4 regions of the Sphingobacterium sp. LZ11T8 genome follow, and region 2 is predicted to be linked to each of the others. Evidence: riboswitches for the same ligand, from Rfam matches in the RefSeq annotation. Region 2 holds a riboswitch; each other region holds the start of a gene.
What was found. Region 2 has a riboswitch for thiamine pyrophosphate ahead of thiM (hydroxyethylthiazole kinase). Riboswitches for the same ligand answer to the same signal wherever they lie in the genome.

Region 1 (4,217 bases), on a different contig from region 2:
AAGAAAGGCGTAAGACCAAGTCTTGTTCAATTCATTGAATTCCTGAATAGAATGCGTGGAGGTCGATAAGATGTAATTACCATTATACTCCAATTGCTTCCCTCTTATCCGATCATAACTATTGAAATGCAGACGCTCAATTTCCATAAACTCAGTCGCAAGGTGATGGTGGGAGTGAAGTACGATTTTCTTTCTTTGACAAACATCAATATTGTCCAAATACTCCAAAGCCAGGTCATCCGATGAGGCATATTTCCTGAAATGAAATAGCTCCAATCCATTATCTAACATGTTGTTGACATGCAATGGTTCGTTAGGATAATTGCTGTTTGGAGAAACGACTATGATCATAGGTATATTTCTTTTCCACTTTCAATAAATTCCTTCGATTTTTCCAACATCCTTTCTTCGGTTGCCTCCCTGATCTCTTGCGTTATTTTCATGGAACAGAATTTAGGGCCGCACATCGAACAGAAATGAGCCACCTTTGCTGCATCTGCAGGTAAAGTTTCGTCATGAAACTCTCTTGCGGTATCAGGATCGAGTGAAAGGTTAAATTGGTCCTCCCATCTGAATTCGAATCTCGCTTTGCTCAATGCATTGTCTCTGTATTGGGCGCCAGGGTGTCCTTTGGCCAAATCTGCAGCATGGGCAGCAAGTTTATAGGTGATTACACCGTCCTTAACGTCTTTTTTATTGGGAAGGCCTAAGTGTTCTTTTGGTGTAACATAGCACAGCATAGCACAACCGTACCAGCCGATCATTGCAGCTCCAATAGCTGAAGTGATATGGTCATAGCCGGGTGCAATATCCGTTGTCAATGGGCCTAAGGTATAAAATGGAGCCTCATCACATTCTTCCAATTGCTTTTCCATGTTCTCTTTGATCATGTGCATAGGGACATGTCCCGGACCTTCTATCATCACCTGAACATCATGCTTCCAAGCTATTTTAGTCAGTTCTCCTAAGGTTTCCAATTCTGCAAATTGAGCCTCATCGTTGGCATCGGCAATAGAGCCTGGTCTTAATCCATCACCTAAAGAGAAGGCTACATCATACTTTTTCATGATTTCGCATATCTCCTCAAAATGCGTATACAGGAAATTCTCTTTATGATGGTATAGGCACCACTTAGCCATAATAGAACCACCTCTAGAAACAATTCCTGTTACCCTTTTCGCCGTTAAATGGATATATCTCAACAGGACACCCGCATGTATCGTAAAGTAGGAAACACCCTGTTCTGCTTGCTCAATGAGGGTATCCTTGAAAATCTCCCAGGTCAGATCTTCCGGCACACCTTTAACTTTTTCTAAAGCTTGATAGATAGGAACTGTACCTATTGGTACTGGAGAATTTCGGATAATCCACTCGCGGGTTTCATGGATGTTCTTTCCGGTAGAGAGGTCCATGATCGTGTCTGCACCCCATCGGCATGCCCAGACTGCTTTCTCCACTTCCTCTTCGATACTGGAACTTACAGCGCTGTTTCCGATATTGGCGTTGATCTTCACCAAGAAATTACGGCCAATGATCATAGGTTCACTTTCCGGATGGTTAATATTATTTGGAATGATTGCCCTTCCGGCTGCGATTTCATCCCGCACAAAATCAGGACTGATCCGTTTTGGCGTATTTGCACCAAAGCTTTCGCCCTTATGTTGTTCAGCTATTCCCTTCGTAGCGGACTGTAATTGTTCAATTCTTTGGTTCTCACGAATGGCAACATATTCCATTTCTGCAGTGATGATCCCTTTCTTAGCATAGTGCAGTTGGGTTACATTTTGTCCATCTGCTGCTCTTTTCGGTTTATGATTGTAAGAAAACCGCAATTCATCCAAGCTTGGGTCATGGAGCCTTTTTTGTCCGTACTCCGAACTGATGCCATCCAGAATCTCAACATCGTTGCGGTCTAAAATCCATTGTTCCCTGATCCTGTCCAGGCCTTTACGGATATCGATTTCAGAATTCACATCCGTATATGGACCAGAAGTATCATAAATCGTAACAGGAGGGTTTATTTCAAGACCATCCTTGCTCAGCTTGGTTGGGCTCAGGGATATTTCACGCATTGCAACTTGGATAGGGTATAGGTTACCTGGAATATAAACCTTTTTGGAATTTGGAAAAGCATTGGTTGTAATCTTTTGTTCTGTCATGTCTTCAAATATTTAAGGGTTATCCGCCTTGAGTTGCGGTTATGATTAGGATAGAATCAGTATCAGTCAATAAGGTATCCGACCATTTGTCTCTAGGGATGACTTGGTTATTTAGGGCAACAGCAACACCTTTGGTTTTGCCTTTAAGCTCCAAATCCATTAATTCCTCCAAGGTAAATGGAGATCTCTTGTACTGTTTTGTCTGATTATTGATAATAAGTAACATTCCTGAATAGTTATTTAAGCATTAATGCTTTAGGAATGTCTACTTTAGGTACAGGACGCACCCATGAATGACATTTTACTTTTCCCTACGCTAGTATGATCTAGATCAGGTTATAAGGGTAAAATCTCAGCCTGCAATTAATGCAGACACCCCTAAAGCGTAGGCAAGTTAGCTAAATGAGTTAACTAAAAGAAATTATTTGTGATTATAATACAATTTACAGGTTGCTTCTTTACCGAGAAGAAACCTTAAGCAATCCCTAGAACTACTTTAGGATCAATCTTTCAGCAGGGTTTTTCTCTTTAAATTCTTTGTAATATTTCTTGATATACACATGCAGGTCATAGCTGGTCCAATATTGGGCAGTTTCGAAATCAGGTCTATATTCCACCATAAACTGTTCCAGCTCTTCATCGTCCATGGGGATAATATCGCTGATGCTTGCTTTGTTGAAGATTTGGTCCACTTCCATATTTTTGATTTCTTGTTGCATAAAAGCATTGAACCTTCTCGCGTTTCTACCAGATTTACTGAATTTTTCGTAGAAGTAAGTAACGGTTGGCATGCCAAAGGGTAGAAGCAGGTACCATGGTGGTTCACCGGAGTAATATAGTCCCCCTTTAACGTTGATATCTTTTTTCATGCTTTCCAGTTCCTTCAGCTTTGCAGCTTTGGTATTCCCCATGACGACGATCTCTTCTAGCACGATGGATTTTTTCTGTAGGAAAACATGCTGCTTTAGATCTTCAGCCAAGATACTGAGGCTATTCCAATGCGGATGGACAAAGGTTATGCTATCAGACGGGCGGGCATCGATGCCAAAGGAACCATCAAAATCTGATCGCAGCGTTTGTTTTGTTCTTTGGTTAATGACATCCACATTTTTGATCAACAGACTGCTGTCACTGGAGTAAACTGTGCCGGTATACCTCTTTTGAGCTTGGGAAAATGCCACCAAACTATAAAGGAACAAAAGGAAGGAAATAATAATCGGTTTTAATGCCATAGCTCTAATATTAAGCTTTCATTTTCTTTAGGTGAAAATAATTCATCTAGTCTAATTTACTAAATCTAAAGGCTTAGAATGACAGTAATAACTATATTTAACATATTGGTTAAGAAAATTAAATACAGGAAGTCGTTTGGGGAATTAATTATTCTCATTTCGCCTGTTTACTAAAAATGAAAGGCTATTTTTGGATTCAATTTTAAAAAGAGCGATTGACCATGTTTGCCAAAATCCGAAACACCAATATTGCTGTTGCTGCTGCCATCTTATCCATGATCTGTGTGCAAGGGGGAGCATCATTCGCGAAGCAGTTGTTTCCGGCCATTGGTCCCATTGCGACAACAACCTTGAGGATTGGCTTATCTGCCATTCTGCTCTATGCGATTAATAGGCCGAAGCTACGTACCTTCAACAAGCAACAATGGATGTACTGTGGCCTTTACGGAATCGGCATTGCCGTCATGAACCTCATTTTTTATATGGCCATCCAAAGAATCCCATTGGGCTTAGGTGTTACCATTGAATTCGTAGGACCTCTGTTCTTGGCCTTTGTCCTATCAAAGAAATGGACAGATGTCATCTGGGCAGTATTGGCTTTGACAGGAATTTTACTGATCGTTCCTTGGAAGAGCAATGGCATCGATCCGATAGGATTGGGATTAGCCTTGCTTGCAGGGGTCTTCTGGGCCGTGTATATCCTGATGGGGGCCAAGCTTTCCAAAGTTATGGAGGGTAAACAGGCAGTTACTACCGGGATGATGATCGCAACGGTCTTTATAGTTCCATTTGCCTTAATGGATGGCGCGATATTGAACATCAATAC
Region 2 (4,217 bases):
TATAATCTTTCAGGGAATTAGCAATGGTTTCGACCAATTTGCTATTATGTACCATCCCTATTTTGATGCTGTCGGGATAGATATCTTCAAAGAGACAATCTAATTGCTCCTTTACAGCCTCAACAGGGATGTCGAAAATGTTCTTCACCCCTTGGGTATTTTGTACCGGCAATGCCGTCAAAACATTCATGGCATAGCAGCCTAGGGATGAAATGGTTTTGGTGTCAGCTTGGATGCCGGCACCACCGCTGCCATCAAAGCCCGCTATACTGAGAACAGTTGGTACTTTATATTTTTTGTTTTCTTTCATTTTAATAATCCTTTCAACAGTTCGGCTGCTTTTCTTGGGTCTGAACTGCCGCAAATTGCAGAAACGACAGCAATGGAATTTGCGCCAGCTTGAAATGCCTGTCCAGCATTGTCCTGCTTCATACCACCGATAGCGATCAGCGGTTTATCGGTTTTTAGTTTTATTTCTTGTATACCGTGAATACCCCAAGTGGTCACAGTATTGGTCTTTGTCGCTGTTTTAAAAATAGGGCTGAGCCCCAGATGATGGGTTGGGTCCATTTGAGGACTTTCCAGTTGATCTTGGTATTCCAATGACCAGCCAATTTTCAGGATATCTCCATATTTTTCAGCTATGTCCAGGGGCTGTGTATCCGAAAGGCCAACATGAACGCCCCAAGCTTGGATTTCAACTGCAATTTCAGGAGCATCGTTGATGATCAGAGGAATCTGGTATTGGTCTGTAATTTTTTTCAGTGCCTTTGCCTTGTTCAAATATTCCGTATGGCTGAGTTCTTTTTCACGCAATTGAATGATATCCACCCCGCCAAATATGGCTTCTTCCGCAACTTGCAGCCAATTCATTTTAACACAATCTTTTTCTGAAATCACCAAATAAAGGGGATAGGGGAAATCAGGATGGATTGGCATATTTTTTTAGTTTTAGGTTACCTAAAATCTGTTCTTTGGCAAGATTGTAAAGGATGTCATAAAAATTGAGCTGAAGGCTACCTGGGCCTTTCGATATTTTGGCAGCCAATTCGCCTGCAAGACTAGTGATGGCAATACCAGCGACAGCTTCTTGGTAGGGGTCTTTTGCTAAGCCAATGAATGCTGCGGTAATTGCGGAAGCCGTACAGCCCATTCCAGTTACCTTGGTCATCACGGAGGTGCCGTTTTTGATTTCGGTGATTTCATTCTTTGAAATGACATAATCAGTGGCACCGGAAATACAAACTATGGATCCCGTTTCCTCTTGCAGTAACTTTCCGGCATCTAGGGCCGAGCTGCTTGATTGGGTGCTGTCCACACCTTTAGCACTTTTATTGTTAAAGTTCTGAAGGGCGATAATTTCCGAAGCATTCCCACGAATGACCGTTGGTTTTAATTCCAATAGAGATTTTAGCGTTTCATTGCGTAGGGTAGAGATACCTGCACCAACCGGATCCAATACCCAAGGTTTAGCTAATTTGTTGGCCAGCTTTGTGGCCAGGATCATATTTTCTGCCCATGGTTTGCTTAGGGTACCGATGTTGATGACAAGGGCATTGCAGAAACTGAGGACTTCCTCTAATTCCTCTTCGGCATGGACCATAATTGGAGATGCACCAAGTGCCAGAAGGGCATTTGCGGTATTGTTCATGACCACAAAATTTGTAATGTTTTGAACGAGTGGAGATTTTTCTCGGACTTGAGTCAATAAATGATAAATGTCGTTTTCCATTATTTGAAAAATTAAAAACAATAATGGCTGAAGGGAGGGAATAGGCAATTAGGTTTGCCAAGCAATTTTGCTTTTCCCTACGACGGTTTTAACCGTATCAGGTTCAAAGGGTCTGTCTCAATTCCTATTAGAATACCCCTAAAGCCAATCAAATATAGCCCAAACAATCTGCAAAGACAAATTCTTGGGCTATAGCTTTATTTTTCGTTCAAAAGAATCTTAATTCTAAGGATGGTGTCTCGATCTTTCTGTTTTTCACTTTCGCTCAAGATTTCCCAAGGAATCAGGGAAGGGTGGAATTTAAGCTCATCATTTCGTACTTCTCCATAGTCCCAACCATTGATATATCGGTGTGCCATCCAGCGGTTATGCTCGATAATGGCCAAGGTTTCCACTTCATCCTCACTGAAAGCTATTGCATCCGGCTGGTTTACTGGCCATTCTTTATGGGTCAATAAAAACTTATAGGGAATATGGTCTGCCTGCGCTCGGCTGGCATCTTTTGCATCTTCGCTCAGGGTTAACCAATCAGAAGTGTATCGGGCACTTTCTGAACTGGTACCGGAAAGTAATTTTCTATAATCATCATGGATGGCCTGGGCTAATTTGTCCAATTTATTGCCCGTGATAAATTCAAGGTTACAGATATCTTCCATCTGACCAAAGAATTTTATCCTATCGCTTTCTTCCGAATAGCGGATCAACTTCCGCAAACCTTTTCCTTCAGCATTGAGCACATAGATCGGGAATTTACTATTCTGGGTTTTGTCCAAGAGTTCCAAAGCGGTATTGAGATTAGTTTGGTCCTGGTCGAAAGCAGTAATGAACAAAGTTTCATTGCCTTTATCCAATAATTCCTCCCTAGATACCAGCTCATTGTAGGTTCCTTGAAAATTATGGAATTCAATAGGAAAAATCTTATTGGCTTTAGGATATTGCTCGTTGAAGTAATTCCTGTCTTTTTCAGCTTGCTCGGAATAAACAGCAATTTTCAGGTCATTTTCGACAGAAATATGGAAAATCCTCATGGCTTGGACCAACATGGCTTTTGCGAAATCCCCATAGCCTAAAAATACGATTTTATTGATATCGGAAAGTTCCTTACCGGATCGCTGTAGATCTATTGGAAATTGCGAAAAAAACTGCCTTGCCAACATCTTGTGGATGTTGAAGAATCGAAGTTGGATTTGGTTGTTATCTAAATGGATTCCGGTGTTCTTGACCAAGTCGATCAACCTTGGGTTGCTGATATGTAAAAAGCAATGCAAGTCGTTCTGACATTTTGATCTATCGTAGATATCTTGAACAGATTCAATGATTTCAATTACGGTTTGCTCATTTTCTAGGAAGACGATCAGGGAAGAGGCGCGTTTGATCCCTGCTTCCAGTAGGGTACTTTCTTCTTCGGCATTTCCGATAATCACTAAGTGGCCCTGTTTTTTTACAGAATTGATGTCGGCATGCTCTGTTTCCTTTTCAATGGCAATTCCTTTTTGCTTATAGTCTTCCTTTAGGCTTTGAAAAAGTTGCCTACCTTTTTTTGAGATACCCACAGAGATGACATGGTTCTGTTTGAAAGAAGCCTTTAAGAGATTGAACTGTTCGGAGAATACCTTTTGAATAATCTTGTAGGCACCGAAAAGCAGAATGCCAATGGCACATATCTTAGCTAGGATCAATTCCCAGGGTACATTTTCAGCTTCTAGGCCTGAACCTGAAGGGTCGCCACCGAATACGATTTTGATGATGCGGTAAATCCGATCAGGTAGGTACCTCAAGGAGTTGCTCTCAGGAAAGAACTTGGATAAACCGATCCAAGATAATATTATCAAAAAGCATACAAATGCTATTCCCAATAGACCTTTTTGTCTTCTTGTCAAATTCATTCTTTATTTGCTTAAGTTCTGTTTTGCTTCTTTTAGGAGCGTTTCAACTTCAGATTTCAGTTCTTTGTTCTTGATCTTGATCAATTGTTTTTCTGTAATGTCAACCATACGCTGACCTATCAATTTCGTTTCAGGCTTACTGCTGAAATAATTGGCAACCATAGCCCTGGCCAACGGATGGTAGTCATAGGTCACTGCCAACAATTGAAGGTTCGCCTCATTTTGGATAGGGTAGTTTTTCTTCAAGATATCGGTAATCTTGACGTTGGAGCTAGGGGATACTGACCTGACGAATGGATCTTCAAAATACCAGGTGTCATAGGTGCCGGTCGTATCAATATAGTTCAGGATTGCTCCGGTTTCATTGTCATATTTTTTACCATAGAATTTCTCCAAATCTCTAGCCAATTGGTCTTTGGACATGCTGACCTGTCCTGGAACTTCCCAGATATTGATGGCGATGCCATTCATGAGTGATTCAATGGTCATTAACCTTTTGTCGCCTGGCATTACATTGATCTGATCAAATCGCTGGTTGATAAAGGGCATAGTCAGGATGTTTCCGGTTTTTGCATCAACCACCTTTGCTGCATAACGCA
Region 3 (4,217 bases), on a different contig from region 2:
CTGTCTAATCCAAAACCACCCCTTTTTAACACTCAGAAATCTAAAAAAATAGGATTATGGTAGATTTGAATAAGGGAATAGGTGTTTATTGATAAAATCACAATTATTTGAAATGTTTCTGACAAATTTATTCGCTATAATATAAAGCGAATATTAATTTTGTATTTCATTTAAAAACCATGGGTAAGAAAACAAAAAAAACGGAGGTTGACGTCGTTCTGATTGGTGGAGGCATCATGAGCGCGACGTTAGGTACGTTAATTAATGAGCTGAGTCCAGATATTAATATTGAGATTATCGAGCGTTTGGATGTTGTTGCTGCAGAGAGTTCAGATGCGTGGAATAATGCCGGTACAGGTCACTCGGCACTTTGTGAACTAAACTATACACCAGAGCAGCCTGATGGAAGTGTGAAAATTGATAAGGCAATCAGTATTGCTGAACAATATGAGATTTCCAAGCAGTTTTGGTCTTACCTAGTAGAGAAGAATATTATCAAGAACCCTAATCATTTTATCCGCCGCGTTCCGCATATGTCGGCCGTTTTTGGCGATAGAGATGTGCAGTTCTTGAAGACCAGATTTGAGACCATGACCAAACAAAATCTATTCAAAGGTATGGAGTATACCGAGGATAAAACTTTGTTGAATGAATGGGTTCCCTTGATGATGGAAGGCAGGTCAGCTGATGAGGCTATTGCTGCTACAAAAATGGATATCGGTACTGATGTGAACTTCGGTGCTTTGACCAGAGATTTGATTACTTACTTGGATGGAAAAGACAATATCAAGTTGTCCTTGAACCAAGAAGTTAAAGATATTGACCGTGAGGATGATGGTAGATGGGAAGTAGAAGTTAAAGATTTGAAAACAGGCAAGAAGAGAGAAATCTTGGCTAAGTTTGTTTTCATCGGTGCAGGTGGACACTCTTTATTGTTGTTGGAGAAATCGGGAATCCCTGAAGCTAAAGGCTATGGTGGTTTCCCTGTTGGAGGACAATGGTTGAGATGCAATAATGAAGAGATCATCAAGCAACACCATGCCAAGGTTTATGGAAAGGCATCAGTAGGTGCTCCTCCGATGTCGGTTCCGCATTTGGATACCCGTTATATCGATGGAAAACAAGCTCTGTTGTTCGGTCCTTATGCAGGTTTCTCGACCAAATTCTTGAAAAAAGGATCTTATTTCGACTTGCCGGCATCCATTAAACTTTCCAATATCCGTCCGATGTTATCGGCAGGATTGGATAACCTACCATTGACTAAATATTTGATCACCGAGGTGATGAAAAAACCTCAGGACAAATTAGATTCCCTGAAACAATTTATGCCAACCGCTAAATTGGAAGATTGGGAAATCGAAAAAGCTGGCCAACGTGTACAGGTTATCAAAAAAGACCCTAAACATGGTGGTATCTTGGAGTTCGGAACTGAGGTAGTTTCCAGTGCCGATGGATCCATTGCTGCCTTATTGGGCGCTTCACCAGGTGCATCAACTTCAGTAGCAATCATGATCAACTTATTGAAAAGATGTTTCCCTGACCGTGCAAAATCTGATTCTTACCGTAAGAAATTGCGTGAGATGATCCCATCTTGGGGCAAGAAGTTAAATGATGACGCCGAGCTGTGTCAATCAACAAGAAATCGTACCTCTGCAATTTTGCAGATCGATAAATAATATTCACAATACTTATGGGGTGCTGAATATGTCCCGTTTATGACGGGACATATTTTTAGGCTGAGATGATACCCAATTCCGGTTTTGATCGGAATGAACCTGATCCAGGTAATGCTGGCGTAGGAATAAACAAAGATCCTTTCCCTTATCTCCATAAGTGCTTATACCATTCAGCGAAATTGGAGGAAATCTTTAATAACATTATTCAAACATTGCAGCAAACGTCCTGGTTGGAAAGGTTTTCTGTGATCTGTGGCATTATCCAAGTCCTATTGTCCAAGAACAATAAGGTATCCAATTACCTGTTTGGGATAATGGGGATTACGACTGGGATGCTGGTTCTGTACAATGCCGGGCTATATGCTGAAATTGCTTTACAAATCTATTATTTGGTCATGAGTATCTATGGCTGGTGGTTTTGGATAAGCAATAAGACCGCAAAGGAACAGCCCATTACCCATTCGACTAAGCAAGAATGGGTTACCGTCCTCAGCATCGTATTTGGAGGTTTCTTGATCTTTTACTTTTTGCTTCGCAGCATTACCAATTCCGATGTGCCTATTTGGGATGCTTGGGTGACCTCCACAGCCTGGGCTGGTATGTGGCTTTTGGCGAAAAGAAAAATTGAAAATTGGATCTTGCTCAATATCAGTAACCTTTTTGCCGTACCACTTTTGATCCATAAAGACCTTTACCTATTCGCAGCACTGACCACGTTTCTATTTATAGTTGCCATTTTCGGTTACCTAAATTGGAAACGAATCATGAAAATCCAAAAATTAGAATTAAATACAGACAATTAAATGTTGATATCAGAACAAATTCAGATCATAAAGGAATTACAGGCCGAAGGAATCAAGAATAAGGCGCTTACGAAAGAGCAACTTGACCTTGTGTACCAAAACAACTGGTTTAATCTTTGGGTTCCGAAAACATTAAACGGCTTGGAAATGTCCTTTCCAGAAGGCTTGGACTTATTGGAAGAGCTGGCTTATTGGGATGGCGGATTGGCCTGGACGGTAACCTTATGTGCTGGTGCGAATATGTTTGCAGGCTTTATACAACCTGAATTTGCCAAAAGCCTCTGGTCTGATCCCAAGATCTGTTTGGGAGGCAGCGGAAGAGTCGGAGGGAAGGCAATTGATGCTGGAGAATATTTTGTGGTTTCTGGTTATTGGAACTATGCCACCGGTGCTCCTCATTTAACCCATTTCACTTTCAATGCTGAAATCATTAATAATGGAGAGGTACTGAAAAATGAATCAGGCGAGAATTTATATTTTTCCTTCCTGGTCCCAAAGGATGATGTACTCATCCATTATGATTGGGATACCATAGGGTTGGAATGTACCGCGAGCCATTCCTTTTCCTTTCAGGACCTGAAAGTGCCCAAGGAAAATGCTTTTGTACTTGATCCTAAAGCTAAACAGTCTAATTCGACCCTTTTTAATATTCCTTTTATGCCATTTGCAGAATTGACCCTATTGGTGAATTATGTAGGTATGTTCAAGCGGTTTTTAGACCTGTGCGAAAAGTATTATTTCGAGAAATCAAAAGATAGCCATTGGGCGGAGAAACATAGTAAAACTAGGTTTAAACAGCTGGATCAATTACGCACAAAATTTGAAGGGAAGGTAGGCCAGGTGAAGGCTTATGCTGTTGAGCTATGGCAAAATGCCAGTAAAGGGAAAGAGGTTGAGGCGGATCTGTATTTGAAAATTGGAGAATTATCGAGAGAAATTGCAAAAGATGTGCGTATGGATTGTGCCGAGATATTGCCTTTGTTGGGAATCAGAGCAGCGCAAAAGGAAAATGAATTGAATATCGTATTTCGGAATTTATTTACGGCAAGTCAGCATAGTTTGTTGAATGTGTGGTAGGATAAAACAACTCCCTAAAAGGAATAATATCTAGGGAGTTGGTAAAATAAATCTAAGATACATCAGCGTTATCTTGGAAGTATGCCCAAGTTAATCCATCTGTTGCATCGACTATCGTATAACCAAGACCAGTTTTAATGATATAAAACCCATTAGGGTTATAGATATAACTTGTAGTGATATTCATGGCTCGGAGTATTGCAGGGTTAGTAGAGGGGATGCCTTCCAAAAATGGAATAAACCTAAGGATACCATTATCTCCAAATCTAGCTACAGGTCCATGGTTACTACCAGCTGTGGCCCCTCTTAAACCAATAGCCATAAACCAGAAATAGGTTTTATATTGCTCATTATAATCATAATTTGGCACAAGAGTAAACGAAGTGAAGTTTGGTAGTTTTTGAAAGCCTGCAATATCAGGTTGATTTCGCTTTCCAAAGCCTTGAGAAGATGTCCACCATAAAATTTTCGTGCCGGCAATGGTAAATTCCTTTGCTGTTTTTATGTCGTAAACTTGTGGTTTGCCGACATTCGAGATATTTATGCCATCTTTAGAACTTAGCGAAGTTGAGTTGAGCCTTAAACCTTCCATCAATTTTATTTTCACACCATCAATTTCAATTGGTCTAACTAGGGATAATCCATTGCCATTAAAGAAATA
Region 4 (4,217 bases), on a different contig from region 2:
GGACATCCAGATTGAAAAGGAAGTTTTCTACTCTATAATCTGCCTTTGCGTAAAAGTTGAAGTCATTTTTATTGGCATGGCTAAAGTAGTATCTGTCATTGAGTTTATCCTGTGGGACTTGATCTGCCCAAATTACTTCTCCATAGTGATCGCCTTTGTATTGGTTGTAAGCACCACCGAAAGTGAAGTTCAGGTTGTTGGATGGCTTATAGAGCAGGGAATAGGTCAAGCCATAGAAATGATTGTCCAACCACCTTCTCCTTATCAAATCGGTATCTTTAATTGTATTGCCGTTTGCCACTACTGGATCAATTCCATAATGGTCTAGTCCATCCAATGGTCTGAATTCTTCATAATATCCTGCACCGCGGGTATAGTGAAGCGCCGTATTGAAGGTCATTTTTTCAGAAGGGCGGTAGGAGTAATTCAGATGGGCATGCGTCTGCGTATAGTTGTCCGTCTGATTGTCGTAAGTATAGTAGTTGTATTTTCGATCTCCATTTAAGAATCTCTCACGCTCTTGGTCGAACAACCAAAGGTTATCGGCGTACTCCTCAATCCTTTCTTTATTGCCAGTGAATAATGGTTCGGCAAGGCCGTACCAAGCTTGGTAAGTTTTTTCCTTACCTGAGAACACAGTGGCTTTCAAGGTATGTTTATCAGTATACATTCCTGCATCAACATAAAAAGATTTTAAATTGGAGGAAGCTCTATCTACATAGCCATCCGAAGAGATCCTAGATAACCTAGCATTAAATGCGAATTTATTGCTGATCAGTCCTGACCCAGCTTTTAGGGTGTTTTTCCAAGAATTATAGGAACCAAAGGAGTTGTTGAACTCTAGGTAGGGCTTTGTTTCCAGGGCGTCGGTCTGGAAGTTTAAAGAGGCTCCAAAAGCAGCAGGGCCATTGGTCGATGTTCCGATACCACGTTGAATCTGAATGCTCTCTGTACTTGAGGCAAAATCAGGAAGGTTTACAAAGAAGGATCCCATGCTTTCGGGGTTGTTCAATGGGATACCATTCAAAGTGACATTGATACGTTCATTGTCGGATCCACGGATAGTCATATTTGTATATCCGATTCCAGCACCGGCATCAGAACCTATAACGACGCCAGGGGTTTGGTCCAGGAGATATGGAATATCCTGTCCGAGGTTGTTTTTCTTGATGTCTTCCTTATTGATGGTTTTAAAAGTAGTCGCGGAATTTTCTTTCGCACGTGTTGCTGTTACATAAACTTCCTCGAATTCATACACGTTGTCTTTTAATTGAATGGAAAAATTAGCTTGATTTTTCGGATTTATTCTTAAAATCTCGGATTTATAACCAATAAAAGAAATTTTTAAGTCATGAAAGCCTGTGCTTAGATTGTCAAAAACGACAATTCCGTCTTTATTGGTGGATTTGGATTGTCCGTCGATGGACACAGTTGCGGCATCTGCAGGTGCTCCAGATTTGTCTAAAACCCTAACAGTGAAGTTTTGTTGAGCAAAGCTCGCAAGTACTAGCAAACATAAGGCTAAAGTTGCCCAAAGCTTGTTAAACATAATAAAAAAAATGTTTTAAAGAGTTAAACTTTCTTGCTGTAAGGGGTCACAACAAGTTCTATTTAACCGCCCTTTCCCTACGCTGGCATTATCCAGATCAGGTATGTATTTCTTGTAATCACTTGAAATACAGGGTATAATCTCAGCCTTTGTTCGTGTTTTTCAACAAGGCACCCCTATTCGATAGCGCAAAGCTAGCCTTTTGGATAAATAAAACAAAATTTAAATATTATTGTAACAAATTCGTAATTATTATTTTATTAGTTAAACTGATGGTATTTTTTTGTAAATTGCCTGCATTGCCATCAATGGGCAAATTACGCTAACTTTAAAAAAACGGAACTATTAATTTCTTATGAAGTATTACGCTGCTGATGTTGTGTTTCCTGTTGCCGGGCCTGCTATTAAAAAGGGGGTAGTCGCGATGGATGATCAAGGGATTGTGAAAGGTGTTTTCAATCCAGGTGAAATAGATGAAAATTTAGTGGAACAATTCAAAGGAGCTTTAATTCCTGGATTTGTAAATGCTCATTGTCATCTAGAACTTTCCCATTTATTAGGTGTTGTGCCTAGAAGTACAGGATTACCTAACTTCCTTTCTAATGTAATCAACGAACGCGGAAACCATGAAAGCAAGTTGGAAGCTGCCATGGAAGAAGCTGACAAAATGATGTATGAAAACGGAATCCAAGCTGTCGGCGACCACGTGAACTCAGCAGTTACCGCTAAGATCAAGGAAAATAGCCCTATCAAATACCATACTTTTGTTGAAGTAATGGCAACCAATAAGGAAGATGTTGTTACAAGAATCGACAATGCTAAGGAAATTGAGTTCCATTTTGATTACAAACATTCCTCAATCACCCCTCACGCGCCTTATTCTGGTTCTAAATTCTTATTTAAGACCTTGAAAAAAGCAATCAGCGAAGATAATATCATCAGTATCCACAATCAGGAAAGTGATGAAGAGAACAAGCTTTTCCGTTATAAAAAAGGCGAGTTCTTGGAGTTTTTCAAGAAGATGGACATGGTGATGGAAGATTTTAGGGCCCAAGCTAGAAACTCCCTGCAATCATTTTTGCCCTATATCCCTAGCAAGAATAAATTGATCCTAGTGCACAATACATATACTTCGATTAAGGACCTGGATTTTGTGGATAGAATGGGTAGATCGGTTTATTTCTGTTTCTGTCCAAAAGCCAACTTATATATTGAAGATAGAATTCCTAAAATCGACAATTTCTTGTTGGGAGGCCATGACATCGTGATTGGTACCGACAGTTTAGCGTCAAACGATACATTGGATATTTTAGAGGAATTAAAGGTTATCCACCAAGAGTTTCCGGATTTGGACTTCAATGAGACTATCAAATGGGCTACCTTGAACGGTGCTAAAGCATTGAACCTAGAAAGCGAATTAGGGTCTTTGGAAGTAGGCAAGAAACCAGGCTTGGTGTTATTGGAAGGAATGGATACATTCAAACTGAACCCGAAAGTTAAGGTTAGAAGAATTAGATAGTTTCTAATTCTATTTCTTCTTTTACCTTTGTATTCATGAAACATTGGAATATTAAGGTTCAAGGTAAAGTTCAAGGAGTCTTTTTCAGGGCTTCGACAAAAGCTGTTGCTGACCAATTGAAGGTAAAAGGTTTTGTGATGAACAAACCTGATGGATCTGTTTATATAGAAGCTGAGGGCGATGTTTTCGCCCTAGAGTCTTTAATAGACTTTTGTCAGGAGGGGCCTGAACATGCTGAAGTTGTCCATGTGGAATATGAAGAATCCAATGAAATCAAGGGATTCCGCAATTTCGAAGTCGTTAAGAAAATCAAATAAGCGTGTCGGTAGTTAAGAAATTTGTCAGCGATACGATGATCTATGGTCTCTCGACCATCTTATCCCGAATGCTTGGGTTCTTGATGACCCCTTTCTTTACAGGGAAGTTTCGTACCTCCGTGTACGGAGTTTTCACCAATCTTTTTTCATATGCTTCCCTGCTGAATGCTGTCATAGCATTTGGAATGGAAACGACTTTTTTCCGTTATCTGCAAAAGGAGGACGCTGATAAAGATCGTGTATTCGACAATAGTTTCTTGATTACCCTATTTACCACAGCAATTTTCCTTTTGTCTGTGTTCACTTTTACAGAGCCCATTGCCCATTTTTTAAGTGAGGGAGAAAATGTACCTGATTATATTCTGTACGTCAAGTTCTTTGCGCTGATCATTGCTGCCGATGCGATCGCAGTAGTGCCTTTTGCCAAACTGAGAGCAGGGGGGAGGCCAATTCGATATGGTTTGGTAAAACTGATCAACATCTTGGTCTTTATCACTGTCAATTTTACCTTGTTGGCATGGTTGCCAGAATGGAACAAGAACTCGGAATTTTTCAGGGAATTCAGTGCAGGTTGGTTTCGTGAAGGCTGGTTAGGTAATGTGTTTATTGCCAATTTAATGGCCAGTCTGGTTACTTTACTATTGTTGATTCCGCAGATTGCTGGATTTAGATTCCGACTGGACAATAAGCTGATCAAGAGTATGCTGAGCTATTCTTTCCCGATCTTGATTGCCAATATCTCCTTTATTATCAATGAAAATCTGGATAAGATCATGTTCCCGCGGTTGGTGCCAGGAGAGCAAGGGGAAATGGACCTTGGTGTTTATGGGGC

Region 1: it holds a riboswitch for thiamine pyrophosphate, as region 2 does, so the genes downstream of both, thiS (sulfur carrier protein ThiS) here and thiM (hydroxyethylthiazole kinase) in region 2, are expected to answer to the same signal.
Region 3: it holds a riboswitch for thiamine pyrophosphate, as region 2 does, so the genes downstream of both, pnuC (nicotinamide riboside transporter PnuC) here and thiM (hydroxyethylthiazole kinase) in region 2, are expected to answer to the same signal.
Region 4: it holds a riboswitch for thiamine pyrophosphate, as region 2 does, so the genes downstream of both, NLF99_RS13895 (TonB-dependent receptor) here and thiM (hydroxyethylthiazole kinase) in region 2, are expected to answer to the same signal.

Annotation. Positions count from the first base shown of each region.
Region 1 is NZ_JANBZY010000004.1:312,579-316,795, forward strand. It holds gene NLF99_RS11860 (thiamine phosphate synthase) at 1-351, opposite strand, end outside; gene thiC (phosphomethylpyrimidine synthase ThiC) at 348-2,159, opposite strand; gene thiS (sulfur carrier protein ThiS) at 2,179-2,385, opposite strand; TPP riboswitch at 2,451-2,549, opposite strand; gene NLF99_RS11875 (hypothetical protein) at 2,651-3,391, opposite strand; gene NLF99_RS11880 (DMT family transporter) at 3,613-4,217, shown strand, end outside.
Region 2 is NZ_JANBZY010000003.1:99,261-103,477, reverse strand. It holds gene thiD (bifunctional hydroxymethylpyrimidine kinase/phosphomethylpyrimidine kinase) at 1-310, opposite strand, end outside; gene thiE (thiamine phosphate synthase) at 307-939, opposite strand; gene thiM (hydroxyethylthiazole kinase) at 923-1,732, opposite strand; TPP riboswitch at 1,790-1,882, opposite strand; gene NLF99_RS08625 (NAD-binding protein) at 1,930-3,618, opposite strand; gene NLF99_RS08620 (toll/interleukin-1 receptor domain-containing protein) at 3,622-4,217, opposite strand, start outside.
Region 3 is NZ_JANBZY010000010.1:87,145-91,361, forward strand. It holds gene NLF99_RS18375 (malate:quinone oxidoreductase) at 180-1,676, shown strand; TPP riboswitch at 1,682-1,819, shown strand; gene pnuC (nicotinamide riboside transporter PnuC) at 1,907-2,479, shown strand; gene NLF99_RS18385 (acyl-CoA dehydrogenase) at 2,480-3,556, shown strand; gene NLF99_RS18390 (DUF4302 domain-containing protein) at 3,609-4,217, opposite strand, start outside.
Region 4 is NZ_JANBZY010000005.1:308,850-313,066, forward strand. It holds gene NLF99_RS13895 (TonB-dependent receptor) at 1-1,549, opposite strand, end outside; TPP riboswitch at 1,607-1,737, opposite strand; gene NLF99_RS13900 (amidohydrolase family protein) at 1,905-3,068, shown strand; gene NLF99_RS13905 (acylphosphatase) at 3,104-3,385, shown strand; gene NLF99_RS13910 (lipopolysaccharide biosynthesis protein) at 3,388-4,217, shown strand, end outside.